Regions from separate parts of the Streptomyces sp. NPDC002574 genome, predicted to be linked through region 2. Evidence: riboswitches for the same ligand, from Rfam matches in the RefSeq annotation. Region 2 holds a riboswitch; the other holds the start of a gene.

Region 1 (8,723 bases), on a different contig from region 2:
ACGCGCAGCCCGACTGGTACATGGGCTTCTCCGAGGGCCTGATCCGCATCATGCCGGGCTGGGAGATCAGCCTGTGGGGCCACACCCTCGTCCTGGGCGTCTTCATCCCGCTGGTGATCTTCCCCATGGTCCTGGGCTTCATGGGCGTCTACCCGTTCCTGGAGTCGTGGGTCACTGGTGACAAGCGCGAACACCACCTGCTCGACCGCCCGCGCAACCGCCCGGTCCGCACCGGCATCGGCGCGGCCTGGATCAGCCTCTACCTGATCCTGCTGGTCGGTGGTGGCAACGACCTGTTCGCCACCCGGTTCCACCTGTCGATCAACGCGATCACCTGGGTGGTCCGGATCTCCTTCTTCGTGCTGCCGGTGCTGGTCTTCTTCATCACGAAGCGGATCTGCCTGGGCCTGCAGCGGCGCGACCGCGACAAGGTGCTGCACGGTCGTGAGACCGGCATCATCAAGCGGCTGCCGCACGGTGAGTTCATCGAGATCCACGAGCCGCTGGACCAGTCCAAGCTGTTCACGCTCACCTCGCACGAGCAGCCGGAGCCGCTGGCCATCGGCCCGGCCACGGACGAGAACGGCGTGGAGAAGAAGGTCGGTCTCACCACGCGACTGCGCGCGAGGCTGTCGCGCGGCTACTACGGCGAGGGCACCCAGATCCCCAAGCCGTCGGCCGAGGAGTACGAGGAGATCACGAGCGGCCACGGCCACCACTGATCCCGGAAGCTGTGCCACCGGGAAGGGCCCTGTTCGTCGGAGTTCATCCGATGGACGGGGCCCTTTCCCGTTCCCTCGCGCCGATAGGGTGGGGGCGAGGAAGTCCATTGCCCGTCCATTGCACGTCAGACCACCCGGAGTGTGGACCATGAGCGTTGTGAACCCCGCTGGAGGCGACACCGCGGCGGGCCGCTCCTGGCCCGGGATCCTGGGAGCCCTGCTGGCGGGGCAGGACCTGAGCACCGCGGAGACCGCCTGGGCGATGGACCGCATCATGAGCGGCGGGGCCTCCGACGCCCAGATCGCCGGCTTCATGGTGGCGCTGCGGGCCAAGGGCGAGACGGTCGACGAGGTCACGGGCCTCGTCGAGTCGATGTACGCGCACGCGCAGCCGCTCGACATCCCCGGGCCGGCCGTCGACATCGTGGGCACCGGTGGCGACCGGGCCAGGACCGTCAACATCTCGACGATGTCCGCCATCGTCATCGCGGGGACCGGGACCAAGGTCGTCAAGCACGGCAACCGCGCGGCCAGCAGCGCCAGCGGGGCCTCCGACGTGCTGGAGAAACTGGGCATCAACCTGGACCTGTCGCCCGACCGCGTCGCCCGGGTGGCCGAGGAGACCGGCATCACCTTCTGCTTCGCCGCCAAGTTCCACCCCGCGATGCGCTACGTGGCCTCGGCGCGGCGCGACCTGGGGGTGCCGACCTCCTTCAACATCCTCGGCCCGCTGACCAATCCGGCCCGCGTCGGGGCGTCCGCGGTCGGCTGCTTCGACACCCGGATGGCGGGTCTGATCGCGGGCGTACTGGCGCGGCGCGGCTCCTCCGCGCTGGTGTTCCGGGGCGACGACGGACTGGACGAGCTGACGGTCACCTCCACCTCCCAGGTGTGGATCGTGCGCGAAGGCACCGTGGAGCAGGTCCCCTTCGACCCGCGCGACGTCGGCATCGAGCTGGTGGAGATCGAGGCGTTGCGGGGTGCCGACGCGGCCTACAACGCCGATGTGGCGCGCCGGCTGCTGGCCGGCGAGACCGGGCCGGTGCGGGACGCCGTCCTGCTCAACTCCGCTGCCGCGCTGGTGGCGCTGGAGGCCGCGGAGGGCACCTTGACGGAGCGGATCGCCGCGGGGATGGTACGGGCGGCGGAGTCCATCGACTCGGGCGCGGCCGCGAAGACCCTGGAACGGTGGGCGGCGGCCACGCACGCGTAGCCGCGCGGACGTTCGTACGCGAGGGCCGGGGCCGGGTGCCCCGGCCCTCGCGCGTTGCCCGGCCACGGCCACGGCCACGGCCGACGGCCCGGGTGCCGGCGCGCGATGTCCGGGATGCGGACCGCGGCTTGCGGCGCCGGGCGTCTGTGGCAGGATGCTGCGCAGGTCACGAGTGACAGCGACACGGCCCCGGCCCGCTGTCCGGCAACCCTCCTTCCGTGGCGGGGTGCCCCGGGTGATGACCAGGCCGCAGGCAGCGAGGTCCGCGGCAAGCACGGTCATGAGGAGTTCTTCCATGAGCAAGCGAATGCGCTAGGGCCCGAAGGCCCCTTTCCACCCTCCCCGGGCGCGCGGCCGTGTGCCGTCCGGCGCCGCGAGGGCTTTCCCGTCATCCCTGACGCCCTGTCGCTTCCCCCTGCCCACAGGAGACTTCGCCATGTCCGTGCACTCTGCCGCGACCGTCCGCACCACCACCCCGCTGCCCGTCCTCGGCCGTGACGTCCTCGTCCCGCTGGTCACCGGCGGCGAGGTCGCCTACGCCGCCCTCGACTACGCCGCGAGCGCGCCCGCGCTGCAGCGGGTGTGGGACGACGTGGCCGCGTACGCGCCCTACTACGGCAGCGTGCACCGGGGCGCGGGCTACCTCTCGCAGCTGTCGACCGACCTGTTCGAGCAGAGCCGCGCGGAGGTGGCCGCCTTCCTCGGCTGTCGGGCCGACGACCAGGTGGTCTTCACCCGGTCGACCACGGATTCGCTCAACCTGCTGGCGTCCGTCGTGCCCGACGGCACCCGCGTCTTCGTTTTCGAGACCGAGCACCACGCCTCGCTGCTGCCCTGGCGGGACGGCGACGTCACCTACCTGAGCGCGCCCCGGACCCCCGCGGAGGCCGTGGCCGTACTGGAGCGCGCGCTCGCCGCGCGTCGGTCGCCGGGTCCGGCGCTGGTCTGCGTGACGGGTGCGTCCAATGTGACCGGTGAGCTCTGGCCGGTGCGCGAGCTGGCGGCCGCGGCCCACGCGCACGGTGCGCGCATCGTCCTGGACGCCGCGCAGCTCGCGCCGCACCACCCCGTCGACGTGGAGGCGCTCGACGTGGACTGGGTCGCCTTCTCCGGGCACAAGCTCTACGCGCCCTTCGGCTCCGGCGTCCTGGCCGGCCGCGCCGACTGGCTCCGCGAGGCCGAGCCCTATCTCGCGGGAGGCGGCGCCTCCCGGCGCGTGACCCGCCGCGAGGACGGCGGCGTCGACGTGGACTGGCACACCACGGAGGCCCGCCACGAGGCCGGTTCGCCCAACGTCATCGGCGTCTACGCCATCGCCTCAGCCTGCCGGGCCCTGCGCGAGGCGGGTTTCGAGTCCCTCGTCGAGCGCGAGCAGGCACTGGTCGCCCGGGTGCGCGACGGGCTCGCGGGGATCCCGCAGGTGCGGGTGCTCTCGCTGTTCGGCGAGGACGCCCCGCGGGTGGGCGTCCTGTCCTTCGTGGTCGACGGCTGGAACAGCTCCCATTTCGCCGCGGCGCTGTCCGCCGAGTACGGCATCGGCGTCCGCGACGGGCTGTTCTGTGCCCATCCCCTGGTCCGAACCCTGCTCGGCGACCACACGGAACCGGGCGACTGCGGGGGCGACACCACCCTCAACGCCGTCCGCGTCTCCTTCGGCGCGGGCACCCCCGACGAGCACGTCGAGCGCTTCCTCACCGCCGTCGCCGGCCTCGTCACCGACGGCGCCCAGTGGCGCTACCGCACCGAGAACGGCCGCTGCGTTCCCGCGTAGCGGCGCGCCGGGGGCGCCGGCTGCCGGGAACCTAGGAGTCGAGGCCGATGGCGAAGGCGGCCTCGAGGTCGTGCTGGGAGTAGGTGCGGAAGGCCACGTGCGTGTCGGTGGCCTCGACGCCCGGGATCTTGCTGATGCGGCCGGGGATGACGTCCGCGAGCTGGTCGTGCTGGGCGACCCGGACCATGGCGACCAGGTCGTACGTGCCGGTGACGGAGTAGACCTCGCTGACGCTGTCGAGCGCCGCGATGGACTGCGCGATCTCGGGGATCCGGTCGACGCTGGTCTTGATGAGCACGATCGCGGTGATCACGGTTGTAGGTCTCCTTGGGTCGCCCTGGCTGCGGCCTCAAGCTTAGGCCTTGCCCGGTAGCACCCCCAGGCGCACAGGAAACCGAAGAGGAAGCCGGTGATGTGCGCCAGGTACGCCACGCCCGGGCCGGACTGGGGGGCCTGCCCGGCGAGGGACTGCAGCACGAACCAGAAGACCAGCACCATCCACGCGGGGAAGCGCAGCGGCAGGAAGAAGAGGAAGGGGAAGAGACTGGTCACGCGTGCCCGGGGATAGAGGTAGAGGTACGCGCCGAGCACGCCGGAGATGGCGCCGGACGCGCCGACCAGTGCCTGGGTGGATGTGGTGTGCGCCAGGGCGTAGCCGTAGGTGGCCAGGTAGCCGCACACCACGTAGAAGACGAGGTAGCGCAGCCGGCCCATGCGGTTCTCGACGTTGTCGCCGAAGACGTAGAAGAACAGCATGTTGCCCAGCAGGTGCACCCAACTCCCGTGCACGAAAAGCGCCGTGAGCACCGAGACGAAGGGCGATCGTCCGAGGTCGCCCGGCGGGGGGCACCCGGTCGGCATCACGACCGACGCGGCGGGGACACGCCCGTGCCACAGTTCCGCGGGAATGACACCCCACCGGGCGAAGTACGAGGCCTGGGCGCACGCCAGCTCGTGGCCGGTGCCGTACACGGGGTTGAGCCCGGAGGCCGGGCCGATCAGGAAGACCGCCACGCACAGCCCGATCAGGGCGTACGTCACCACGGGTCTGCGGCGGACAGGGTTCTTGTCGTACACCGGGATGACCATGGATCGATCATGACGGAACGGGTGTAACGGGCACAGGACGCCTCGCCGCAGCGCCGGATCCCGCCGAGGCCGTAGGGTGACCGGAACGCAAACGCGCGACCTAGGAGCAGATCCGATGACGGTTCCACTGCCGACGTCCACGACCCGGTGGCGCTGCACCCTCTGCGGAAATCTGACCCGGTTCGACGTCACGCGGTCCAGCAGGGTCGTCGAGTACGTGCACCTGGACCTCGCGGGGGAGCCCAAGGTCGAGGAGCGCGAGGTGCTCAGCGAGACCGTCGAGTCGGTGCGCTGCCGCTGGTGCAACGCCGTGGACCGGGTCGAGCTGGTGGACCGTCCCGACGCGGCGGCTGCGCAGGCCTGACCGCCGCCGGGGACAATGGAGGGGCGCGGCGTGGCCCGAGAGGCCGAGCGGGGCCGGGGAGGCGCCGAAGAACTGGACAGGAGTGACTGGTGGACCGGACCGGCGGTAATCCGGGCCACGGCGACGAGGCGGCCGGGCCCGCGGCTCCGGCTGCCCCGGACGGCTCGGCCCCGCCCGAGGCCCTCGACCGTCCGCTGCCCGAGGGCGTGCGCCACCGCGTGGTCTCGCTGGCGGCCGATGCCTTCGGCGGGCTGACCCTGGGCGAGCTGCCCGCGGTGCTGCGCCCCTACGCCCGGTTCACCCCGAGTCGCCGTGCCAAGTTCGCGGCCACCGCTCTGGCCACCGCGCTGGAGAGCGATCCCGCCTTCCGGCAGCGCGTCGCCGGACGGCTGCGCGAGGCGGAGCCCGATCTGTGCGAGGCGCTGGACGCAGGCACCCCGCCGCCGGCCGTGGATCCGCTCGATGTGGCCGCGGCCGCCTATCTGCTGCGGCCCGCGGGCTGGGCGAAGCTGGTCGCCGCCGCCGGCGAGGAGGCGCAGCGCGCCGGCGCGGAGCGGGCCGGCGAGGAAGCGCTGCGTGAACTGCGGAAGCTGAGGACCGAACTCGACGAGGTACGGGCGCAGTCCCGCACCGAGGCCCTCCGGGCCCGCGCCGACCTGGACGCGGCCCGCAAGGAGGCGGAGTCGCTGCAGCGCAAACTGCGCAGCGCCGCCAGCGATGTGAAGCGCGCCGAGGCGGCGCTGCGCAAGGTCGAGGCCGAACTGGACGAGACGCGTTCGTCCGCCGCGGCGGACAAGGCGGCCGCTGACGGCGAGGCACGCCGGCTGCGGGCCCGGCTGGCCGAGGCGGAGTCGGCGGTCGAGGCGGGCCGCCGGGCGGCGCGCGAGGGGCGCACCGTAGAGGACATGCGGCTGCGACTGCTGCTCGACACCGTGCTGGACGCCGCGTCCGGACTGCGCCGGGAGCTGGCGCTGCCGCCGCGCGACACCCTGGGCGTGCGCCCTGCCGACACCGTGGACGCGGTGGCGCCGGGGGCGATCAGCCCGAAGGACATCGCGCGCCGCGCCCTGTCGGAGGACGACCCGGCGCTGCTGGACCAGTTGCTCGCGCTCCCGCAGGCCCATCTGGTCATCGACGGCTACAACGTCACGAAGACCGGTTATCCCGCCCTGCCGTTGGAGAAGCAGCGGCTGCGGCTGCTGGGTGGCCTGGCGGTGCTGGCCGCGCAGAGCGGCGCGGAGGTCACCTGTGTCTTCGACGGCGCGGACCTGGACGCGCCGGTGCTGCTCGCCCCGCCGCGCGGGGTGCGGGTGCTGTTCAGCAAGGCCGGTGAGACGGCTGACGAGTTGATCCGGCGTCTGGTTCGGGCGGAACCTCCCGGTCGTCCGATTGTGGTGGTTTCGTCCGACCGTGAGGTCGCGGACGGGGTGGCTCGCGCCGGCGCGCGACCCGTCGCATCCACCTTGTTGCTCAAGCGACTTGCCCGGGTGTGACCTGGAGCACACCGTGGGGCGGGTGGGGCGGTTTTTCGGAGCTCTGCGTCAACTCACCATCACAGCGCGTGCGATGTGTGTAAAGAAAACGCGAGTGAATGACTTTTTTCCTTCAGAGATTTGATCCGATCACAAGATGGTCACTAGGGTCAGGCCTCGAACCTCTGCGCAGTCGATCACCCAATCAGGGTGGCAGCGGAGGTCCCGCCGATCCGAAGTGGCGTGCGTACGACGGGGGACGCCGACGCTCGGGGCCGGGGAACCGTGGTTCCCGATGCACGCGGCAGGCGGCTGGAGGAAGAAGGAGCTCGCCCGAGTGGCGTCCCACCGTCGACCCAAGCAGACCAGTCGCGCACGTGTCACTGTGCTCACCGCGACCGCCGCCGCAGCCGTGGCGCTCTCCGCCCAGGCCGCCCAGGCCGCTCCCGCCAAGCAGTCCGTCAAGAGCGTCAAGGCCAAGGTCGACGCCCTGTACGAGCAGGCCGAGCAGGCGACCGAGAAGTTCAACGGTGCCAAGGAGAAGCAGCAGCAGCTGCAGAAGCAGGTCGAGGACATCCAGGATGAGGTGGCCCGCGAGCAGGCCGGGCTCAACGACCTCCAGGACGACCTCGGCACCCTCGCCAGCGCCCAGTACCGCAGCGGCGGCATCGACCCGACGCTGCAGCTCTTCCTCTCCGCCGACCCGGACAGCTACCTCGACAAGGCGTCCACCCTCGACCAGGTGAGCACCAAGCAGGCCGAAGGTCTCCAGCAGATCGCGGAGAAGAAGCGCACGCTCAACCAGCAGAAGGCGGAAGCGGCGAGCAAGCTCTCCGAGCTCGACCAGACCCGCACCGAACTGGGCAAGAAGAAGAAGGAAGTCCAGGGCAAGCTGGCCGAGGCGCAGCGGTTGCTCAACTCGCTGACCGCCGCCCAGCGCGCGGCGGTCGCCGCCGCGGACGCGCGTGCCAGCCGCAGCAACGAGCGGGTCAACCTGGGCAACGACACCCCGGCCTCCGGCCGCGCCGCCGCCGCGCTCTCGGCCGCCCAGAGCAAGCTCGGCTCGCCGTACGTCTACGGCGCCACCGGCCCCAGCTCCTTCGACTGCTCCGGCCTCACCTCCTGGGCCTACGCCCAGGCCGGTGTCTCCATACCCCGGACCTCCCAGTCCCAGGCGTACGCCGGCACGCACCTGTCGATGAGCGAGCTGATGCCCGGCGACCTGGTCATCTTCTACGGCGACCAGCACCACGTTGCGCTCTACGCGGGCAACGGCATGGTCCTGCACGCGCCGCGCACCGGCACGGTCGTCCGCTACGAGTCGATCAACAACATGCCGTTCCAGTTCGGCGTCCGCATCTGATCCGCATCTCATCACCATCCGAGCGGTCCGGTTGAACCTATCGGGTGATCTCGTACGGTGACGGCCGGGCGGTGACCTGCACAAGTGGGGCGTCGCCCGGCCTTTGCGCGTCCCCGGGTCTTTGAACTCCGCGTGCGCGGCTGACTACTGTCGGTCGACGTGCCTTCCCATCGACGCATTCCGCAGCCCGGCCAGGGCCCCCGTACCGCACGGGTCACGGTCCTGACCGCCGCTGCCGCCACCGCCGCGGCGGTGGCGGGTGCCGCCTCCGCGCCGAACGCGCAGGCCCGGCCCGCGGACACCGCGACCGACGTGGCCACCCGCATCGACCACCTCTACGAGCAGGCCGAGCGGGCCACCGAGCAGTTCAACGCGGCCAAGGAGCGCTCGGAGCAACTCCGCGGCCAGGTGGAGGTCCTGCAGGACCGCGCCGCACGCGGCCAGGAACGGGTCAACGGGCTCCGCAACGACCTCGGCATGCTCGCCGGCGCCCAGTACCGCAGTGGGGGAGTGGACCCCACGCTCGCCCTGCTGCTCTCGCCCGATCCGGGCACCTACCTCGACCGGGCCGCCACCGTGGACCGGATCAGCAGCCGCGGCAACGCCCGGCTCGGCGAACTGCGCGACGCCCAGCGGGTACTGGACCAGGAACGCACGCAGGCCGCGGGCCGGCTGGTGGAGCTGGAGCAGGCCCGCACCACGCTCAACGCCCGCAAGAGGACGGTGCAG
Region 2 (8,723 bases):
AAGTACGGCTACGCGAACACCACGGACGGCCACATGAGCGTGACGATCCAGGGCTTCCCGTTCGTGACCCAGGCGATCGACGGCGACTTCCGCCATGTCTCACTGACCGCGGAGAACTTCTACGTCGACACCGCGGACAACCGGCAGGGCGGCTACCTGGACATCGCCCGTCTCCTGATCGACCTGCGCGGCGTGAGCGTGACCTCACTGACCGCGCGCAGCGCCCAAGCCGATGTCGCCACCGGCACCCTGACTTTGTCGTACAAGGACCTGTCCGGCGTGGTGACCCGGCTGGCCGGGGCCGGCGGCCCCCTGCAGGTCTCGCGGGCCCCGGGGTCGAACGGTCAGGCGGCACGCCTCCGGGTCTCCGGAACGGCCGGCGGGACACCGCTGAACAGCACGGCAACGCTCCTCGCGCAGGGCTCGGAGCTCACCCTGACCGTTCCCGGCGCGGCACGCGCCGCCTGCGTGTGGAACGTCGGTCTCCCGGTGGGCCTCGGCTTCACCCAGGCGCGCGCCACCGCGGACGGCGTCGAGATCAGCCTCGTCGGTCATCAGGTGACGCTCGGCTCGTCCCGCTTCGACGCGTGAAGTGCGCCCAGGTCCGGGGCGGTTACTCCACCGGTACGGCGGCGGCGTACGCGACGAACGCCGACCACTGCTCGGCCGTGAACGCGAGCGCGGGCCCCGCGGGGTCCTTGGAGTCCCGGACGTGGACAGTGGCCGGGCCGACGGCGACCTCGACGCAATCGCCACCCTCACTGCCGCTGTAGCTGCTCTTGAACCATGCGAGTTCGGCCGTCATAGCTCCCCTGCAATCTGCTCGATCACCTTCGCGGAGTCCCCGACGCTGAGGGCCTGCGACCGGATCATCGCATAGCGCTGGTTGAGTTTGCTGACCTCGTCGCGCTCGCTCACCAGCACGCTGCGGCCCTGGACTTTGAGATAGGCGAGCAGCCGCAGATCGGGGGTCTCCAGCAGGGTCATGGGCCCGTCGAAACCGGCGTGTGCCTCGTGGGAGAGCGGCATGACCTGGACGGTGACATTCCGCAGCGCGCCCGCTTCCAGCAGGCGTTCCAGCTGGCGCCGGTTGACCTCACGGCCGCCCACCGGGCGGCGCAGCACCCACTCCTCGACGACGAAGGCGAGCTGCGGCGCCGGGGCCCGGGTCAGCAGCGACTGCCGGGCCAGCCGGGCCCGCACCCGGCGTTCGATCTCGTCCGCCTCCAGGGTCGGGCAGTAGGCGCCGAGCACGACACGGGCGTAGTCCTCGGTCTGCAGCAGGCCGTTGACCACCTGCGTGTCGTATTTGTAGAGGCAGACCGCGGTACGCTCCAGCTCCGCGTACTCCTCGAACCACGACGGGAACCCGCCGCGCTCCAGATGCCGCGCCGCGGCCCGCAGCACCCCGCCCGCGTCGCCGAGCAGCGCCTCCGCGCTCTCCACGAAGGCCGGCGGCGGCATCCGTTCGCCCCGCTCGACCTTGACCACCAGGGACTTCGAGTAGCCGACGTGCGCGGCCAGTTCGTCCGTCGTCAGCCCCCGCGCCTCGCGCAGCGACCGCGCGACCGAGCCGAACATCCGCATGCTGGCCGAGCCCTCGCCCTTCGTCGCCGACACGGCGCCACCTCCCCGATACACAGCGCGTACACACCGGCCCGGCCGCCCCGACACAGCTGACCCGGGGTCAGGTCGTCCCTGGTCAGGCTAGCCGCGGCACGGAACCGTTGACTCCATGACGCAGGAATCCCCACCCGGAACGGCGATGCGCGTCATCGCCGAGCCCGCCCGCATCGCCGCCGTGCGCACCGCCGTGCGCGAACAGCTCCGCGCCTGGGGCCGCGAGGACCTCGCGCACGCCGCCGCGCTGTGCGTCACGGAGATACTCGCCAACGTCCACCGCCACGCCGGCTCCCCCGAGTGCGAACTGACCCTGCACGACCTCGCCGACGAGGGCGTGCGGGCCACGGTCAGCGACCGCTCGCACCGGCTGCCCGTCCCCGCCCCGCTGCCGCTCGACTGGTCGGCGGAACGCGGCCGCGGCATGCACCTGATCGCGACGGCCGCCCACCGCTGGGGCGCCCGCCCGACGCCCACCGGCAAGCAGGTCTGGGTGGTGCTGCGGTGAGGCCCGCCACCTGGACCTGGCTGGACGACACCGCCTTCGGGCCGGTGGCCTTCCTGCTGCTGGCCCATCCGCGCGGGCACGGCGCGGCCCGGCTCGCCGCACTGCTGGGCCTGACCGAGCCCGGACGGCGGCTGCCCGACCTGGGCGAGCGGATCACCGTGGCCGCCCCCGGCCGGGCCGTCGTGCACGGCGACGGGGGCGGGTGCCTGCTCGAAGTCGCCGTCGGGGAGCGGTGGTCCGCCTTCGTGGCGGACGGCGGCCCGGTCGCCCTGGTCGTCGGACTCGAACCGCTCGCCCGCCGGGCCCCGCTCGCGGAGGTGGAGCGCTACCTCGCCACCGGCGCGCTGACCGCCCGCATCCGGCTGGGGATCAGCCGGCGACGGGAGGCCGGTCAGCCGCGCACCGGGGGCTGACCGGCCCGGTCGGCGATCCCCACCTCGATCACCGCCGTCCGGGTCGTCCCCAGGAACGCCAGGGTGGACGGGTCGAAGACCCACGTCGTGCCGTGCCGAGACCCCAGGAAGGCCAGCCCCACCCCGCGGCGGCCCGCGCCGTCCGCGGCGCCGTCCACCACGACCATGCCGGGCAGCCGGGACGCGGCGCGGTACAGCGCGGAGTTGAGATCGGGGACCAGGAGGGACTCGGGCAGCATCGCCCCGATCGACTCGAAGACCGCCTCCTCGTGCGTCGGCCCCTGACCGGCGGTCCGCGCGTACAGCGTGCGCAGCAGCAGAACCGGATCGGTGGGCAGGGCCGTGAGCTCGCGGTAGGTCGTGCCGTTCGGGTCGGCGTCCAGGGTCATGTCGATGTGGCCGCTGGCGCGGCCGTCCGCGGGGATCGCCCGGATCCGGGCGAGGCCCTTGCGGCGGCCGTCCACGGCGTGCCAGTCCTCGCGCTGGGCGAGGTCGCCGGCGCCGCCCGGCAGGAAGTCGGCGAAGTACCGCTTGGCGCCGCGGACTTCGGTGTAGACGTACTGGTCGTCGCGGACCGCGGCGGCCGGCCGTGAGTCCGCCGCCCGCGCGATCCGGGTGAGCAGCACCTCGGCCCGGTGGCTCTGGGCGGCGGTGACCGCGGGGCCGTCGTCCAGCACCCCGCTCGCGTCGACCCCGGCCAGCACCGCCAGCGCCACTGCCGCGGGGACGCCCGCGACGAGCAGCCGGCGCCGCATGCGCGAGCCCAGCGGCCGGGGTGCCGGCGCCTGCTCCCGGGCGATCTCGTGGAGCAGATGCTCCTTGAGCATCCGCTCGCGGGCCGCCGGGAGGACCGGGTCGCCCGGCGGCGGCAGCAGTTCCGCCAGATCGGCGTGCTCGTTCACCACCGGGTCTCCCTCCCGACGTGCTCCCCCGGTGCCCGACGCCTCCCGGCGGCGGCCCGGCCCCGCGCCAACTCGTCCTCCGTCAGCCGCCGCAGCCGCTCCCGGGCCCGGGACAGCCGCGAGCGGACCGTACCCACCTTGATGCCCAGCGCCTCGGCGGCCGCGGCGGAGTCCAGCCCCGCCCACACGCACAGCGCGAACACCTCGCGCTCGGGCCTGCGCAGCTGCTCCAGCGCCCGGCGGGCGGCACCGAGCTGTTCCGCGTCCGCGAGCCGGTCGGCCAGCTCGTCCGCGAAGTCCGGCACCGCGTCGCGCAACGGCAGCCGCGCCAGCGCCCCCTGGTGACGGCGCGCGGCGCGGGCGGTGTTGCGCATCACGTTCGTCGCGATGCCCAGCAGCCAGGGCTGCAGGCCGTCGCCGTCCACGCGCACCCGCTCCCGCGTCCGCCAGGCCTCCAGGAACGTGAGCGACACGATGTCCTCGGCCGTCGCCCAGTTGCCGAGCACGCGCACGGCGTGCCGGTGGACCACTCCCGCGTGGTCGTCGAAGAGCTGGGCGAACGCGGCCGGGTCCCCGGCCCGCACCCGGGCTCGCAGTGAAAGCTCCACGTCATGTCCTGTCCGGCCGCCGCCCCGCGTCGCGGTGACGTGTGTCACCCGGAAGAACGTGCCGCCGGCCCCAGTCTCTCAACGCCGCCGCCGGGAAACCGCCGCGCGGATCAGTCCAGGGCGCGCAGCTGGTCCAGGAACCACTGCTGCGGCGGCAGCGCGGTGGCCGCCGCGGCCAGCCGCTTGGTCGCCTCGGCGCGCTCCCCGTGGGAGACCGAGAGCGCCTGGTGCAGCGCGCGGGCGGTGGCCAGGATGTCGTAGGGGTTGACCACGAAGGCGTCGTCGCCGAGCTCCTCGTAGGCGCCCGCCTCACGGGACAGCACCAGGGCGACGCCGTCGTCGGTGACGACCGGGATCTCCTTGGCCACCAGGTTCATGCCGTCGCGGATCGGGTTGACCAGGGCCACGTCGGCCAGCCGGTACGCCGCGAGCGAGCGCGCGAAGTCGTCCTTGACGTGCAGGACCACCGGCTCCCAGCCCGGGGTGCCGAACTCCTCGTTGATCTCCTCCGCCAGGTCCGAGACCTCGTCGGTGTACTCGCGGTAGATCGCCAGGTCGGTGCGCGAGGGATAGGCGAACGCGACGTGCACCACGCGGCCCAGCCACTCGGGGTGGTCGCGCAGCAGCTGCGCGTACGACAGGAGGCCGCGCACGATGTTCTTCGACAGCTCGGTGCGGTCCACCCGCACGATGACCTTGCGGTCCGGGCCGCCCACGGCCTCCCGGAGTACCGCCAGGCGCTCCTCCACGTCCGGGCGGTGCGCACGCTCCCGCAGGAACTCCGCGTCCGCACCCAGCCCGTGCACCCCGATCCGGGTGGTGCGGCCCTGGTACGTCACCGTCAGCGCGCCGTCGTCCCGGCCCACCGTCGCGCCGAGCACGTCGGCGCAGCACGCGGCGAACGCCTCCGCCCAGCGCCGGGTCAGGAACGCCGCCCGGTCCGCGCCCAGGACACCGGTCAGCACCTCGGCCGCCACGTCGTCCGGCAGCAGCCGGTAGTACTCCGGCGGTGCCCACGGCGTGTGCGAGAAGTGGCCGATCCGCAGGTCGGGGCGGCGCGAGCGGAGCAACTGCGGCACCAGCGTCAGGTGGTAGTCCTGCACCAGGACGGCCGCGCCCTCCCCGGCCTCCTCCGCCAGCGCGTCGGCGAAGGCGCTGTTGTACGCCACGTACGCCGCCCACTGCTCGCGGAAGTCCTCGTCGAAGACGGGCTCCAGCGGCGTCTGGAAGAGCAGGTGGTGGACGAACCACAGCACGGAGTTCGCGATCCCGTTGTACGCGGACGCGAACGTGTCCGCCGGGATGTCCAGCATCCGTACCCGCTGGTCACCGGTGTCCTCCGCGGACAGCCGCCCGCCTCCGTCCGGGGTCCGCAGCACGGCCGCGCGATCACCGTCACCGAGCGCGGCGCACACCCACACGGCGTCCGTGTCCGGCCCGATCGCGCTCAGCCCCGACACGAGCCCGCCGCCTCCGCGGCGCGACTCCAGCCTCCCGTCCTCCCGGAGGCTGTACGAGACGGGCCCGCGATTGGACGCCACCAGAACCCGCGCGCCATGCGATGCGACCATGCCGCCAGCCTAGCCACGCATCCCCACCCGCAAACGTGTGCGCTACGCCACCCGGGGGTCCCCCCCTCCGGGTGCGCGGGGAACTGCGCGCCCAGCCACGACGCTCACCCCCTCAGCGGCGCGGGGAACTGCGCGCTCAGCCAGGGCGTGCGGCCACGGTGGGCACAGCCGTCACCCCTCAGGGGCGCGGGGAACTGCGCGCTCAGCCACAACGCACGGGCACTGAAGCCCCCCGCAGCGTCACGCAACCTGGCGGCGCCGCACGTACTCCGGGATCGAGATCATGGGCGGCCGCTCCTCCGTCGTCACCTCGTGCACCCGCGGCGCGAACCCCTCCGCGGTCCGCTCGAACTGCGTGAGGACGGGCCGCACCAGATGCCCCCGCGCCAGCCGCGTCTGCGCCGTGCGGTAGATCGTCGCGGCCATGCGACCCAGCGCCTGCCCGTCCTGGTGCCGATGGTGCCGCACCCCGACGTCGACCTGCGCGAGCGCGTCGAGCCCGACCGTGTTGAGCGCGTCGATGAGGATCCCCAGCTCGACGCCGTACCCCACCGGGAACGGCAGTCGCTCCAGCAGCGACCGGCGCGCCGCGTACTCGCCGCCGAGCGGCTGCACGAAGCCCGCGAGCTGCGGCCAGTGCAGGTTGAGCAGCGGCCGCGCGACCAGTTCCGTGACCCTTCCGCCGCCGCCCGGGTCCACCGTGCCCCCGGTCTCCAGCGGCCGGTCGTACATCGCCTTGACCAGCTGGACGTTTCCGTCCGTGAGCAGCGGCCCGACGATCCCGGAGACGAAGCGCGCGTCGAACTCGCGCAGGTCGGCGTCGACGAAGCAGACGATCTCGCCGCGCGTCGCGAGCAGCGAGCGCCACAGCACCTCGCCCTTGCCGGGCACGGCCGGCAGCCGCGGCAGGATCGCGTCGCGGTGCACCACCGTCGCGCCCGCCTCCGCCGCGACCGCGGCGGTCCGGTCCGTGGACCCCGAGTCCAGCACGACGAGCTCGTCGACCAGCGGCACGGCCTCGGACATCAGCTCGCGCCGGATCTCCGTGACGATCGCCCCGACCGTGGCCTCCTCGTCGAGCGCGGGCAGCACCACGCTCACCGTCCCGCGCGGGCCCGCGGCCCGCTTCGCCGCGAGGAGCTGGCCCAACGGGCGGTGCGCGGCGGTCCAGGACCGCCGCCGCAGCCAGCCGGCTACCTCGTCCAGCACTGCGTCGCTCCGTTTCTGCCCGTTTTCGGCCCGTCTCGAAGGACGGACGGCCTGTGACCAGGTTCGAGGTCGTCGGTTACAGTCTTCAACACGAGGCATGACCATCGTATGTCCGCGGTGATCGCGCCCCGTACGACAAATGCACGGGCCCTGGGCCCGGTGCCATACCGCTCATCCAGAGGGGCAGAGGGAACGGCCCGTTGAAGCCCCGGCAACCCTCCCGCCGACCGCGAGGTCCAGGTGGGGAAGGTGCCAATTCCGTCTCGTGGCGAGATTCGCCGTGAGGAAGATGAGGAGAAAGGGCCTCGCCTGACATGGCTGCGCAGACTGTTGTCACCGACGTCGCGTCCACGGATTCCCCCTTCGGACCCGCTTCCGCGTTGTCCTGCCGCGAGTGCGGCGAACGCTTCCCGCTGAGCCCGGTCTTCGCCTGCGAGGTCTGTTTCGGGCCGCTCGAAGTGGCCTACGACCTCCCCGCCGGCGATGCCGAGACGCTCCGCAAGCGGATCGAGTCCGGACCGAACAACATCTGGCGCTACGCGCCGCTGCTGCCCGTCCCCGCCGACGTGGCGTCCAAGCCCAACCTGAACCCGGGCTTCACCAAGCTGGTCAAGGCCGACAACCTCGCCCGCGAACTGGGCATCACCGGCGGCCTGCACATCAAGGACGACTCCGGCAACCCCACGCACTCCTTCAAGGACCGCGTCGTCGCCATCGCCCTGGAGGCCGCCCGCACCTTCGGCCTCACCACGCTGTCCTGCTCCTCCACCGGCAACCTCGCGGGCGCGGTCGGCGCCGCGGCGGCCCGCGCCGGCTTCCGGTCCTGCGTCTTCATCCCGCACGACCTGGAGGAGGGCAAGGTCGTCATGGCCGCCGTCTACGGCGGCGAACTGGTCGGCATCGAGGGCAACTACGACGACGTCAACCGCTTCTGCAGCGAGCTGATCGGCGACCCGATCGGCGAGGGCTGGGGCTTCGTCAACGTCAACCTCCGTCCCTACTACGGCGAGGGCTCCAAGACGCTCGCGTACGAGATCTGCGAGCAGCTCGGCTGGCGCCTGCCGGACAACCTGGTCATCCCGATCGCCTCCGGCTCCCAGCTGACGAAGATCGACAAGGGGCTGCAGGAGCTGATCAAGCTCGGCCTGGTGGAGGACAAGCCGTACCGCATCTACGGCGCCCAGGCCGAGGGTTGCTCCCCGGTCTCCACCGCCTACAAGGCCGGGCAGGACGTCGTGCGCCCGCAGAAGCCCCGCACCATCGCCAAGTCGCTCGCCATCGGCAACCCCGCGGACGGCCCCTATGTGCTGGACATCGCCCGGCGCACCGGCGGCGCGGTCGAGGACGTCACCGACGAGCAGATCGTGGACGCCATCAAGCTGCTCGCCCGCACCGAGGGCATCTTCGCGGAGACGGCGGGCGGCGTGACCGTCGGCGTCCTGAAGAAGCTGATCGAGAGCGGGCAGTTGGACCCGGCCGCCGAGACGGTCGTGCTCAACACCGGTGACGGGCTCAAGACCCTGGACGCCGTCGCCGCGACCTCCCGCCCCACGGCCACCATCCGCCCGAGCCTCGACGCGTTCCGCGCCGCCGGCCTGGCCGGCTGACCCCGACCGCCGATCGCCGACCGTCCCGATACGAAGGTGAACCCCGCATCATGAGCGCGAACGTCCGCATCCCCACCATCCTCCGCCCCTACACCGGCGGCCGGGCCGAGGTCCCCGCCGCCGGCGGCACACTGGCCGAGGTCATCGAGTCGCTGGAGAAGGACCACCCCGGCATCTCGGCGCGCGTCCTGGACGACACGGGCAAGCTGCGCCGCTTCGTGAACGTCTACGTCAACGACGACGACGTCCGCTTCTCGGAGGGCCTGCAGACCGTGGTGGCCGAGG

The links. Region 2 has a riboswitch for S-adenosylmethionine ahead of thrC (threonine synthase). Riboswitches for the same ligand answer to the same signal wherever they lie in the genome.
Positions count from the first base shown of each region.
Region 1: it holds a riboswitch for S-adenosylmethionine, as region 2 does, so the genes downstream of both, ACFYXS_RS24095 (aminotransferase class V-fold PLP-dependent enzyme) here and thrC (threonine synthase) in region 2, are expected to answer to the same signal.

Region 1 is NZ_JBIARB010000009.1:337,757-346,479, reverse strand. Features, by position in the region: gene ACFYXS_RS24105 (cytochrome bc complex cytochrome b subunit) at 1-722, shown strand, start outside; gene trpD (anthranilate phosphoribosyltransferase) at 871-1,935, shown strand; SAM riboswitch class IV at 2,100-2,216, shown strand; gene ACFYXS_RS24095 (aminotransferase class V-fold PLP-dependent enzyme) at 2,372-3,706, shown strand; gene ACFYXS_RS24090 (Lrp/AsnC ligand binding domain-containing protein) at 3,738-4,019, opposite strand; gene ACFYXS_RS24085 (rhomboid family intramembrane serine protease) at 4,016-4,795, opposite strand; gene ACFYXS_RS24080 (hypothetical protein) at 4,911-5,159, shown strand; gene ACFYXS_RS24075 (NYN domain-containing protein) at 5,249-6,652, shown strand; gene ACFYXS_RS24070 (NlpC/P60 family protein) at 6,969-7,994, shown strand; gene ACFYXS_RS24065 (NlpC/P60 family protein) at 8,154-8,723, shown strand, end outside.
Region 2 is NZ_JBIARB010000007.1:90,085-98,807, reverse strand. Features, by position in the region: gene ACFYXS_RS17920 (DUF2993 domain-containing protein) at 1-591, shown strand, start outside; gene ACFYXS_RS17915 (DUF397 domain-containing protein) at 614-805, opposite strand; gene ACFYXS_RS17910 (Scr1 family TA system antitoxin-like transcriptional regulator) at 802-1,620, opposite strand; gene ACFYXS_RS17905 (ATP-binding protein) at 1,736-2,128, shown strand; gene ACFYXS_RS17900 (hypothetical protein) at 2,125-2,541, shown strand; gene ACFYXS_RS17895 (CU044_5270 family protein) at 2,520-3,446, opposite strand; gene ACFYXS_RS17890 (RNA polymerase sigma factor) at 3,440-4,051, opposite strand; gene ACFYXS_RS17885 (trehalose-6-phosphate synthase) at 4,162-5,622, opposite strand; gene ACFYXS_RS17880 (glucosyl-3-phosphoglycerate synthase) at 5,863-6,831, opposite strand; SAM riboswitch class I at 7,000-7,127, shown strand; gene thrC (threonine synthase) at 7,146-8,438, shown strand; gene ACFYXS_RS17870 (ubiquitin-like small modifier protein 1) at 8,489-8,723, shown strand, end outside.